One region of the Enterobacter adelaidei genome, then DNA from elsewhere that is predicted to be linked to it. Evidence: predicted binding sites of a transcription regulator. Region 1 holds the regulator's gene; the other holds the start of a gene.

The links. Region 1 encodes sigma-54, which starts transcription at its own class of promoters, with help from an activator protein. Its sites were predicted from a motif close to GTTGGCACANNTTTCGCTNT; they were not measured.
Region 2: glnA (glutamate--ammonia ligase) is a predicted target of sigma-54. The motif match lies at 2,776-2,795, and genes of this name have one in related genera.

Annotation. Positions count from the first base shown of each region.
Region 1 covers NZ_CP154353.1:4,120,732-4,127,223, reverse strand. Annotated here, with positions in the region: gene mtgA (monofunctional biosynthetic peptidoglycan transglycosylase) at 1-431, shown strand, start outside; gene npr (PTS phosphocarrier protein NPr) at 471-743, opposite strand; gene rapZ (RNase adapter RapZ) at 740-1,594, opposite strand; gene ptsN (PTS IIA-like nitrogen regulatory protein PtsN) at 1,640-2,131, opposite strand; gene hpf (ribosome hibernation promoting factor) at 2,214-2,501, opposite strand; gene rpoN (RNA polymerase factor sigma-54) at 2,524-3,957, opposite strand; gene lptB (LPS export ABC transporter ATP-binding protein) at 4,005-4,730, opposite strand; gene lptA (lipopolysaccharide ABC transporter substrate-binding protein LptA) at 4,737-5,291, opposite strand; gene lptC (LPS export ABC transporter periplasmic protein LptC) at 5,260-5,835, opposite strand; gene kdsC (3-deoxy-manno-octulosonate-8-phosphatase KdsC) at 5,832-6,398, opposite strand; gene kdsD (arabinose-5-phosphate isomerase KdsD) at 6,413-6,492, opposite strand, start outside.
Region 2 covers NZ_CP154353.1:4,566,704-4,573,195, forward strand. Annotated here, with positions in the region: partial or broken gene AAHF05_RS22170 (peptidase domain-containing ABC transporter) at 1-522, shown strand, start outside; gene typA (ribosome-dependent GTPase TypA) at 680-2,503, opposite strand; gene glnA (glutamate--ammonia ligase) at 2,882-4,291, shown strand; gene glnL (nitrogen regulation protein NR(II)) at 4,462-5,511, shown strand; gene glnG (nitrogen regulation protein NR(I)) at 5,523-6,492, shown strand, end outside.

The DNA of each region.
Region 1 (6,492 bases):
AGAAGGCGCTTGCTCATAACGAACGCCACGAAAACCGCGTGCGCGGCGCATCAACGTTGTCGCAGCAGACGGCCAAAAATCTTTTTTTATGGGATGGTCGAAGCTGGGTGCGAAAAGGGCTGGAAGCGGGGTTGACCCTGGGGATGGAAACGGTCTGGAGTAAAAGACGCATTCTGACCGTCTATCTCAATATCGCTGAGTTTGGCGACGGCGTATTTGGTGTGGAAGCCGCTGCACAGCGTTATTTCAATAAGCCTGCAAGCCGTCTAAGTATGTCAGAAGCTGCGCTATTGGCCGCTGTTTTACCTAATCCCATCCGTTTTAAAGCCAGTGCCCCATCAGGCTACGTGCGAAGCCGACAGGCGTGGATTATGCGCCAGATGAATCAACTGGGCGGGGAGGGTTTTATGCAGCGTAATAATCTCATGTAGGGCGGGTAAGCACAGCGCCACCCGCCGAAGGGACGAACGTTAGTCTTCGTCAAAACCGGCGTTAAACAGCGCAATCACCGCCGCCAGCGCTTCCTCTTCCTGGGGGCCGGTGGCTTCTACTTCAATCTGGCGTCCTTTGGCTGAGTCCAGCATCAGCAGTGCGATCACGCTGTTCGCTTCCGCTTCTGTGCCTTCATCATTACGCAGCAGAACTTCTGCATCGAACCCCTGCATCAGCTCAAACAGCTTCATCGCCGGGCGTGCGTGCATGCCCAGCTTATTGGTGATCTCAACAGTTTGTTTTACGGTCATGTTTTACGTTTTTCCAGCGTGCGATGACGGGACTGAACGTTCTTTCCGCGTGAACGGAAATAATCGGCCAGCTGTTCGGCGATGTAGACCGAACGATGTTTACCGCCGGTACAGCCAATCGCCACTGTCAGGTAGCTACGATTGTTTGTTTCCAGCATAGGTAACCATAGCTCAAGGTAGCTTCGCGTCTGGTAGATAAAATTGTGAACTTCTGTGTGTCGGTCGAGGAAGGCCGCGACGGGTTTATCCAGACCTGTCATTGGACGCAGTTTCGGATCCCAGTGCGGGTTCGGCAGGAAACGCACGTCGAAAACATAATCCGCATCAATGGGGATACCGTGCTTAAAGCCGAAGGACTCGAACACCATCGTCAGTTCACGCTCGCGCTTGCCCAACAAACGGGTACGCAGCATTTCCGCCAGCTCATGAACGGACATCTCAGAGGTGTCGACGATCAGGTCAGCACGAGAACGAAGCGGCTCCAGCAGATCGCTCTCTTCGTCGATAGCGCTCTCCAGAGAGAGGTTCTTACTGGAAAGCGGATGCAGACGGCGGGTATCGCTGTAGCGGCGGATCAGGGTATTACGATCTGCATCCAGGAACAGCAACTGAGGTGAGAATTCCTCAGGCAGGTTACTCATCGCCTGCTCAAAAATTTCTGGCGATTCAGGCATATTACGAACGTCGATACTGACGGCGGCAGAGGTTTGTCTTTCCGCAAGCGTCCGAGCCAGATCGGGTAACAACACGACCGGCAGGTTATCTACGCAGTAAAAACCCATGTCTTCCAGCGCGCGCAGAGCAACGGATTTCCCCGACCCTGAACGGCCACTGACAATCATCAGTACCATGTTCCGTTTCTCCTCAGGACAACAGATGTGAAAGCCATCTCCTGGTTATGCATCATCCTGATTGCCTTCTGCTTCAGTGATAATTTGATAGAGCTCTTCATCACTTTGGGCTGAGCGCAGTCGACGGCAAATGGTTTTATCAGCCAGGCGTTTTGCGACCAGAGAAAGCGTATGCAGGTGGGTTTTCGTCTGGTCAGCAGGCACCAGCAGCGCGAAGAGGAGATCGACGGGCTGGTTATCAATGGCATCGAAGGCGATAGGGGTTTCCAGTTGCACAAACACACCGACGGCACGCAAGGTGTCTTCTTCCAGTTTGCCATGCGGGATCGCGATGCCATTGCCGATGCCGGTACTGCCCATCTTTTCACGGGTCAGGATAGCTTCGAACACTACCTGCGGCGGCAGGCCCAGCTGTTTTGCGGCCAGTTCACTGATGATCTCCAGCGCACGCTTTTTGCTCTGGCAGTGAACTGCACTGCGGGTACATTCCTGGTTAAGGACATTGCTCAGTTGAAGAGCGGAATCGTTGTTCATCATAATTTCACCTAAGCGCTAACTGTACAAATGGCCCGTTGTGTTTCACAACAGGCCGTCCTGCACCCGTTAACTGCCCGGACAATTAGTGTTGTTTCAGTTTATCTTTATGTTTATTAAGCTGTCGCGCAAGCTTATCAATCAAGCCGTCGATAGCCGCATACATGTCTTGCCCTTCCGCACTGGCATGGAGTTCACCCCCGTTGACGTGCAGGGTTGCATCCGAGATATGAGTCACTTTCTCCACTTTCAACACAATATAGACCTGATTGATCCTTTCGAAATACTGCTCGAGTTTTGCAAACTTCGCGTTCACGAAGTCGCGTAAAGCCTCAGTAATTTCGACGTTTTGTCCAGTGATGTTGAGCTGCATAGTGTCTTCCTTATCGGTTGTGTCAAACCAGCTGTTTACGCTGGTTGGACGGCGGAATGGATAAAGACTCTCGATACTTCGCAACAGTACGACGTGCCACCATAATACCCTGGTCGGACAGCATGGTGGTTAACTTACTGTCACTCAGTGGCTTCGCGGGGTTCTCCGCGGCGATCAACTTCTTCACCAGTGCGCGAATTGCCGTTGACGACGCTTCACCGCCGCCCTCGGTATTCACATGACTGGAGAAGAAATACTTAAGCTCAAAAATACCGCGTGGACTGTGCAGATACTTCTGCGTGGTGACGCGGGAAATGGTTGATTCATGCATCTCGACGGCCTGGGCAATATCTGCCAGTACCATCGGTTTCATATACTCTTCACCCTGCTCAAAGAAAGCCTGCTGCTGTTCGACAATACAGCGGCTGACGCGGAGCAGCGTATCATTTCGGCTCTCCAGACTTTTGATCAACCATCGTGCTTCCTGCAGATTGCTACGAATATATTGGTTGTCAGAGTCGTTTCGTGCGCTGGTGCACATGGAGGCATACTGCTGGTTGATTTGCAGGCGAGGGATGCTGTCAGAGTTCAGTTCAACGACCCAGCGGCCATTGTGTTTTCTGACCAGCACATCCGGGATCACGTACTCGGGTTCGCTGGTCTGGATCGACTGTCCGGGGCGTGGATCGAGCGACTGGATCAGATTCACCGCTTCTTTCAGCACCTCTTCTTTCAGGCGTGTGACGCGCATCAGGGTGCGGAAATCGTGGTTAGCCAACAGATCCAGATGATCGCTAATGATAACGCGCGCCTCATCAATCCATGGCGTCTCTTTGCTGAACTGAGAAAGCTGGATCAGCAGGCAGTCGCGTAGATCTTTTGCCGCCACACCGACCGGATCGAAACGCTGGATACGCTTCAGAACGGCTTCAACTTCCTCAAGCTCTATCTCGTCGTCGCCCATGCTTTCCAGAATATCGTCCAGCGTGACGGTTAAATAGCCCGTGTCGTCAACGGCATCGACAATTGACGTGGCAATCGCGCGGTCGGTATCGGAGAAGGGGGTCAGTTCCACCTGCCACATCAGATAATCCTGTAGCGACTGGGTGGTTTCACCCTGATAGACCGGTAGCTCATCATCCTGGTAGTCTGCACGCGTACCGGAAGGGGTTCCGGCGGTGTAGATTTCATCCCAGCTGGCATCCAGCGGAAGCTCGTCCGGCATCTCTTTTTGTTCGAGTGCATCAGCGGTATCGAGCGCTTCTGTATCCTGCGACTGCTGGGTATCTACCTCGTCATGAAGATCGGTTTGTTCCAGCAGCGGATTGCTGTCCAGCGCCTGCTGGAGCTCCTGCTGGAGTTCTAACGTGGACAGTTGCAACAGGCGAATTGCCTGCTGTAGCTGCGGCGTCATCGCCAGTTGTTGGCTGAGCCTTAATTGCAAACCTTGCTTCATGTTCAGAGCATTTTTCTCCGGTTCGGCGTTACGTTACCTCTACCCTATCAGAGTCTGAAGTCTTCCCCAAGATAGACGCGCTTAACATGATCATCTTCGAGGATCTGCTGCGGCGTACCGTGGGCGATCAGATTGCCCTGGCTCACAATATAGGCGCGTTCACACACGGCCAGCGTTTCACGCACGTTGTGGTCAGTGATCAGTACGCCAAGCCCGCTGTCGCGCAGGTGTTCAATGATACGTTTAATGTCGATAACGGAGATGGGGTCAACGCCCGCAAACGGTTCATCCAGAAGGATAAATTTCGGGTTTGCGGCCAGCGCACGCGCGATTTCAACGCGGCGACGTTCACCCCCGGAGAGCGCCTGACCGAGGCTGTCACGCAGGTGCTCAATGTGGAATTCTTCCATCAGCTCGTTGGCACGATCCTGTCGCTGTTCGCTGGTCAGGTCGTTACGAATTTGTAGAACCGCCATCAGGTTATCGTAAACGCTAAGACGACGGAAAATAGAGGCTTCCTGCGGCAGATAGCCGATTCCGCGACGCGCGCGAGCGTGCAACGGCAGAAGGCTGATGTCTTCATCGTCAATAACAATGTTGCCGGCATCGCGCGGCACAATGCCAACGACCATGTAAAACGTGGTGGTTTTACCCGCACCGTTAGGGCCAAGCAGGCCAACAATTTCGCCGGAGTTGACGGTCAGACTGACATCTTCTACGACACGGCGGCCCTTATAGGCCTTCGCGAGATTTTTTGCAGTTAATGTTGCCATAACGAATTAGTTACTCTTCTTCTGTGCCGGGGCCTGGCCTTTACCTTTGTCCTGCAGCTGCGACGGAACCAGCACGGTGGTTACGCGTTTGCCTTTCTCACTGGAGGCCTGCATTTTTTGCTCTTTCACCAGATAGGTGATCTGGTCGCCGGTAATATTGCTGTCCAGCTGTTCCAGATAGGCATTACCCGTCAGGATGACCAGATCCTTCGCCAGCTCATAGTGCATGTGCGTGGCGTGGCCCTTCACCGGCTTGCCGTTGTCCTGCATCTGGTAGAAGGTTGCCGGGTTGCCGTAGCCATCAATAATCTCTTTGCCCTGCTCACCACCCGGACGGGTAACGACCACTTTGTCGGCGTTGATTTTGATGGTGCCCTGGGTCATGACGACATTACCCGTAAAGGTGACGACGTTACCCTGCATATCAAGAGACTGCGTGTCTGACTCGATATGGATCGGCTGGTCGGTATCGCCCGTTACAGCAAGCGCGGGGAGACTGGTCGCCAGCATCGCACTGGCGATAATTACTTTAAGGCTGAGTTTGTTTGTTTTGAATTTCATAGGAGGTTCTAACCTTTTCAATCAGCTCGGCGTTTTTGCTGCGTAAGTTCCCGCGCATTCTTAAACCGCTGGAATTAAATGTTGTGCCATACAGTGTGACCAGATCCTGCGACGTCACATCCTGGGTCACCAGGTTGATCTGGGCATTATCCGTCGTAATTTTTCGCAGTTGCGAGTCAGGCGTCAGAGCGTTGACTTCAACGTGGCCATATAGATAAAGCATACGGTCATTTGTCAGTTTTGCCCGGTCTGACTTGATTGACCACGTCGGGACTTTGTCCTTATCAAACGTCGTCATGACAGGTTGGGTAAACCACGAAATACCGTCATCTGAAAAATATTCAACATGCTGGGCAATCAGGCGATAGTTCAGTGCCCCTTCCGGGCTGTAGACCACGGTGTCGCTGTGATCGCTTTTATAGGTTGGATCGTTATTGTTGATCACTTCCGTTTGCGTATCGTCGCGATCGGCAATATTCACGCCAATCAATACCAGTGCGACAAGCGAAAGCAGAATGATAACCCAACGTCTGGTTTTACTCATATTGATTGCCCTTTGGCCTCATCAAGCTTGCCTTGCGCCAGCAGAAGCAGATCGCAGACTTCACGTACGGCACCGCGGCCGCCATTGATGTGGGTAACGTAGTCAGCGCGTGGGAGCAACAGCGGATGCGCATCGGCAACAGCGATACTCAGCCCAACTTCAGTCATCACGGGCCAGTCAATCAGGTCATCCCCGACATAAGCTACGTTTTCCGGTGCGATTGCCAGTTTACCCACTAAATCATTGAACGCCGCCATCTTATCGGATTGTCCCTGATACAGATGGGTAATGCCCAGCGTCTCACAGCGATCTTCTACCAGTTTAGCTTTTCGCCCGGTGATGATCGCAACCTCGATACCCGAGGTGAGGGCACAGCGGATACCGTAACCGTCGCGAACGTTAAACGCTTTCAGCTCTTCACCATTATTGCCCATGTAAATCAGGCCATCGGAGAGGACCCCATCCACATCCAGGATGAGCAGGCGAATCTTTTCTGCCTTCGCCATCATATGGGTACTGACCGGACCATAACAGGTTGCAAGGGATGCACCCGCATTACTCATTGTCTTATCCTTCATTACACTACGCCTGCGCGCAGCAGATCATGCATATGTACCACACCCAGCAACTGGTCGCCATCGGCAACCATAACGGAGG
Region 2 (6,492 bases), 450 kb from region 1:
AAAAGCACCCTAATGAAAGTGTTATGCGGATTATTCGAACCCGCGAACGGCTGTGTCCGAATTAATGGCATTGATATTAAGCAACTTGGTTTTGAGCATTATGCTGAACGCATTGCCTGTATTATGCAGGAAGATAAGCTGTTTTCGGGCTCAATCAAAGAAAACATCGCCGGTTTCCGGCCTGACATTGACGAGCAATGGATGGTGGAATGCACCATCGCCAGCCATATTCATAATGACATTTTAAAATTACCGATGGGTTATGAGACACTGATTGGTGAACTCGGGGAAGGGTTATCCGGTGGTCAAAAACAGCGGCTTTATATTGCCAGGGCATTATACCGCAAACCGGGTATTCTATTCATGGACGAGGCGACCAGCCACCTGGATAAAACCAGTGAGAGCCAGGTCAATCAGTCTATACAAGCGATGAATATTACCAGGATCATTATCGCACATCGCGAAACCACGATTTCATCGGCAGATCGGGTGTTCGTGATTAATGGAGAAGAGCTACCCTAATCTGTTGAATTTCGCGGAACAGAGATTGACTCAGGACATGTCAATTCCGGGTAATAAAGGAAGTCTGATCATTATCAAATAAAAAGCCGCTGAACGCTCAGCGGCTTTTTACGTTCCGGGTAATGAGAACGCTTACCCGGCCTACGGCATAACCGTATTAGTCTTCTTTCGCACCGCGCATAGCACGTTTACGATCGTTCTCGGTCAGGTGACGTTTACGGATACGAATTGACTGTGGAGTCACTTCTACCAGTTCGTCGTCATCGATGAATTCCAGAGCTTGCTCCAGAGTCATTTTGATAGGTGGAACCAGAACCGTTGCTTCGTCAGTACCGGACGCACGCATGTTGGTCAGTTTCTTACCGGTCAGGCAGTTTACAGTCAGGTCGTTAGAACGACTGTGAATACCGATGATCTGGCCTTCATAAACTTCAGCACCGTGACCCAGGAACAGCTTACCGCGATCCTGCAGACCGAACAGCGCAAACGCAACCGCTTTACCCTGACCGTTGGAGATCAGCACGCCGTTGTTACGCTGGCCAACTTCGCCCGGACGAACATCGTCGTAGTGGCTGAAGGTGGAGTACAGCAGACCAGTACCGGAAGTCATGGTCATGAATTCAGAACGGAAGCCGATCAGACCACGGCTTGGGATCACGTAGTCAAGACGTACGCGGCCTTTGCCATCTGGATTCATGTTTTTCAGGTCGCCTTTACGCTCACCCAGAGCCTGCATCACAGAACCCTGGTGCTGCTCTTCAACGTCCAGCGTCACGTTTTCGAACGGCTCTTGTTTACGGCCATCGATTTCGCGGAAGATAACTTTCGGACGGGAAACCGCCATTTCGAAACCTTCACGACGCATGTTTTCGATCAGAACAGACAGGTGCAGCTCACCACGACCTGAAACGCGGAATGCATCAGCGTCTTCGGTTTCTTCAACGCGCAGCGCAACGTTGTGCACCAGCTCTTTGTTCAGGCGGTCAAGGATCTGACGAGAGGTAACAAATTTACCTTCTTTACCGCAGAACGGAGAGGTGTTGACGTTGAAGAACATGGATACGGTTGGTTCATCAACGGACAGGGCTGGCAGCGCTTCGACGTTCTGCGGGTCGCAGATGGTGTCGGAGATGTTCAGTTCACCCAAACCGGTGATGGCGATGATGTCGCCCGCTTCCGCGATGTCGCTCTCGATACGCTCAAGGCCCAGGTGAGTCAGTACTTTACCGACTTTACCGTTACGGGTTTTGCCTTCGCTATCAATGATAGTGACCTGCTGGTTAGGCTTCACTTTACCGCGCTTGATACGACCAATGCCGATTACACCAACATAGTTGTTGTAGTCGAGCTGAGAGATCTGCATCTGCAGGGTGCCGTCGAGATCGACGTTTGGCGCAGGAACACGGTCAACAATCGCCTGGTACAGCGGAGTCATGTCTTCAGCCATGTCTTCGTGATCCAGACCCGCAATACCGTTCAGCGCAGAAGCGTAAACGATAGGGAAGTCCAGCTGCTCGTCGGTCGCGTCGAGGTTAACGAACAGGTCGAATACCTGGTCAACAACCCAGTCAGGACGCGCGCCAGGACGGTCAACTTTGTTGATAACAACGATTGGCTTCAGACCATGGGCAAATGCTTTTTTGGTCACGAAGCGCGTCTGTGGCATTGGGCCATCCATTGCGTCAACGACCAGCAGAACGGAGTCTACCATGGACATTACACGTTCAACTTCACCACCGAAGTCGGCGTGCCCTGGGGTATCAACGATGTTGATACGGTAGTCATTCCATTTAATCGCGGTGTTTTTCGCGAGGATGGTAATCCCACGCTCTTTCTCCAAATCGTTGGAGTCCATCACGCGTTCTTGGGTTTCGGCACGCGCATCAAACGTACCGGATTGCTGCAGCAGCTTGTCAACCAGGGTAGTTTTACCATGGTCAACGTGCGCGATGATGGCGATGTTACGCAAATTTTCGATCACAACTTTGCCTCAGGCATTTAGAAATAGCGCGTTATTGTACACGGATTAATCGCACTACAAAACAGGATCACAAACATCCCCCGCAAACAAGTATTGCAGAGATGCTTTGTGATCGCTTTCACGGAGCGGTAAAAGGGCACTTTAACGTAAATAGCACCAATATGGTGCTCAATGTTCACATTGAAGCACTATACTGGTGCAACAAATCCATTGTGGTGCAGCCCTTTTGCACTATGGTGCGCATGATAACGCCTTTTTGGGGTGTTTTAAAAGTTGGCACAGATTTCGCTTTATAAAAAATACATGGCACCAGCCAGTACAAACAGAAATTGAAGACCTCGTTACCACGACGACAATGACCAATCTGGAGAGTTAAGTATGTCCGCTGAACACGTTTTGACGATGCTGAACGAACATGAAGTGAAGTTTGTTGATCTGCGCTTCACCGATACCAAAGGTAAAGAACAGCACGTCACAATTCCTGCTCATCAGGTAAACGCCGAATTCTTCGAAGAAGGCAAAATGTTTGACGGCTCCTCCATTGGTGGCTGGAAAGGCATTAACGAATCCGACATGGTTCTGATGCCAGATGCGACCACTGCGGTCATTGATCCGTTCTTCGAAGAACCAACCCTGATCATCCGTTGCGACATCCTCGAGCCAGGCACGCTGCAGGGCTACGACCGCGACCCACGTTCTATCGCAAAACGCGCTGAAGAGTACCTGCGTTCTACCGGCATCGCAGACACCGTTCTGTTCGGGCCAGAGCCAGAATTCTTCCTGTTCGACGACATCCGTTTCGGTGCGTCTATTTCTGGTTCCCACGTTGCTATCGACGATATCGAAGGCGCATGGAACTCTTCCACCAAATACGAAGGTGGTAACAAAGGTCACCGTCCAGGCGTTAAAGGCGGTTACTTCCCGGTTCCTCCGGTCGACTCAGCACAGGACATTCGTTCCACCATGTGTCTGGTGATGGAAGAGATGGGCCTGGTAGTTGAAGCTCACCACCACGAAGTGGCGACTGCTGGTCAGAACGAAGTGGCTACCCGCTTCAACACCATGACCAAAAAAGCAGACGAAATTCAGATCTACAAATACGTTGTGCACAACGTTGCGCACCGTTTCGGTAAAACCGCTACCTTCATGCCAAAACCTATGTTTGGCGACAACGGTTCCGGTATGCACTGCCACATGTCTCTGTCCAAGAATGGTACCAACCTGTTCTCTGGTGACAAATATGCTGGTCTGTCTGAGCAGGCGCTGTATTACATCGGCGGCGTAATCAAACACGCTAAAGCGATCAACGCCCTGGCTAACCCAACCACTAACTCCTACAAGCGTCTGGTCCCGGGCTACGAAGCACCAGTAATGCTGGCCTACTCTGCGCGTAACCGTTCTGCTTCTATCCGTATCCCGGTTGTTGCTTCTCCTAAAGCGCGTCGTATCGAAGTGCGCTTCCCGGACCCAGCGGCTAACCCATACCTGTGCTTCGCAGCACTGCTGATGGCTGGTCTGGATGGTATCAAGAACAAGATCCACCCAGGCGAAGCAATGGACAAAAACCTGTACGACCTGCCGCCAGAAGAAGCGAAAGAGATCCCACAGGTTGCTGGTTCTCTGGAAGAAGCCCTGCAGGCGCTGGACGCAGACCGCGAGTTCCTGACTGCAGGTGGCGTATTCACTGACGACGCTATCGATGCTTACATCGCCCTGCGTACTGAAGAGAACGACCGCGTGCGTATGACTCCGCATCCGGTAGAGTTCGAGCTGTACTACAGCGTTTAATTAAGTTGTTTTACCCGGCGTCACAAACGCCGGGGGTAGTTGCCGTGGAAACTTTTAGCCCATCTCCGGATGGGCTTTTTTCTCCACCAACAACCTGATCTCGCGCGCTTTTTACGACGAAAAAGCTATACTGCACTAAATTAGTGCAAACAACTCCAGGAGACTGCTGAATGGCAACTGGCACGCTGCCCGATGCTGGGCAGATCCTCAATTCTTTGATTAACAGTATCTTGCTGGTCGACGACGAGCTGGCCGTACATTATGCCAACCCGGCGGCACAGCAGCTGCTCGCCCAAAGCGCACGTAAACTGTTTGGCACCCCGCTTCCGGAATTACTGAGTTATTTTTCGCTGAATATTGGCCTGATGCAGGAAAGTTTGCAGGCCGGTCAAGGATTCACGGATAACGAAGTCACGCTGGTTATCGACGGGCGCTCGCATATTCTGTCACTGACTGCCCAACGCCTTCCTGAAGGACTGATCCTGCTGGAAATGGCGCCAATGGATAATCAGCGCCGACTGAGCCAGGAGCAGCTTCAGCATGCCCAGCAAATTGCCGCCCGCGACCTGGTGCGAGGTCTGGCGCATGAAATCAAAAACCCGCTGGGTGGGTTACGCGGCGCAGCACAACTCCTGACAAAGGCGTTGCCCGACCCCGCGCTGGCGGAGTACACCAACGTCATCATCGAACAGGCAGACCGCCTGCGCAATCTGGTTGACCGTCTTCTCGGGCCACAGCAACCGGGTATGCACGTATCAGAAAGTATTCATAAAGTGGCTGAGCGGGTGGTGAAACTGGTTTCGATGGAATTACCAGAAAACGTCACGCTGGTGCGTGATTACGACCCAAGCCTGCCAGAACTGGCACATGACCCGGATCAGATTGAGCAGGTACTGTTGAATATCGTACGCAATGCCCTGCAGGCTCTGGGGCCTGAAGGGGGAGAGATTATTTTACGTACCCGCACCGCCTTCCAGCTCACGTTACACGGCGTACGCTATCGACTGGCAGCACGAATCGACGTTGAGGATAACGGACCTGGTATTCCATCGCATCTACAGGACACCCTGTTCTACCCGATGGTAAGTGGTCGCGAAGGCGGGACTGGCCTGGGCTTATCCATTGCACGCAGTTTGATCGATCAACACTCTGGAAAAATTGAATTTAACAGTTGGCCGGGACACACCGAGTTTTCGGTTTTCCTGCCGATTAAAAAATAAAGGTGACGTTTATGCAACGAGGGATAGTCTGGGTAGTCGATGACGATAGCTCCATCCGTTGGGTGCTTGAACGCGCGCTCACAGGGGCAGGATTAAGCTGCACGACGTTTGAGAGCGGCAGCGAAGTGCTCGACGCACTCACCACCAAAACGCCCGATGTTCTGCTCTCAGATATTCGCATGCCGGGAATGGACGGGCTGGCGCTTTTAAAACAGATCAAACAACGCCACCCTATGCTTCCGGTCATCATAATGACGGCGCACTCCGATCTTGATGCCGCAGTGAGCGCCTATCAGCAAGGGGCGTTCGATTACCTGCCAAAACCGTTTGATATCGACGAAGCGGTAGCGCTGGTTGAGCGTGCGATTAGCCACTATCAGGAACAGCAACAGCCTCGCCACACACCCGATTTTGGGCCAACAACTGACATTATCGGCGAAGCGCCGGCGATGCAGGATGTGTTTCGTATTATTGGCCGTTTGTCCCGCTCGTCCATCAGCGTATTAATTAACGGCGAATCGGGAACCGGTAAAGAGCTCGTGGCGCATGCATTACATCGCCACAGCCCGCGGGCAAAAGCCCCGTTTATCGCCCTGAATATGGCAGCAATCCCGAAGGATTTGATTGAATCCGAACTGTTCGGCCACGAAAAAGGGGCATTTACCGGCGCGAACACAATTCGTCAGGGGCGCTTTGAACAAGCTGACGGTGGAACACTGTTCCTGGATGAGATCGGCGATATGCCGCTGGATGTCCAGACCCGCCTGCTGCGCGTACTGGCCGACGGGCAGTTTTATCGCGTGGGTGGCTATGCGCCGGTGAAGGTGGACGTGCGCATTATCGCCGCGACTCACCAGAACCTGGAGCAACGCGTGCAGGAAGGAAAATTCCGTGAGGACTTATTCCATCGCCTGAACGTCATTCGCGTCCATTTGCCACCGCTGCGTGAACGCCGGGAAGATATTCCTCGCCTGGCACGTC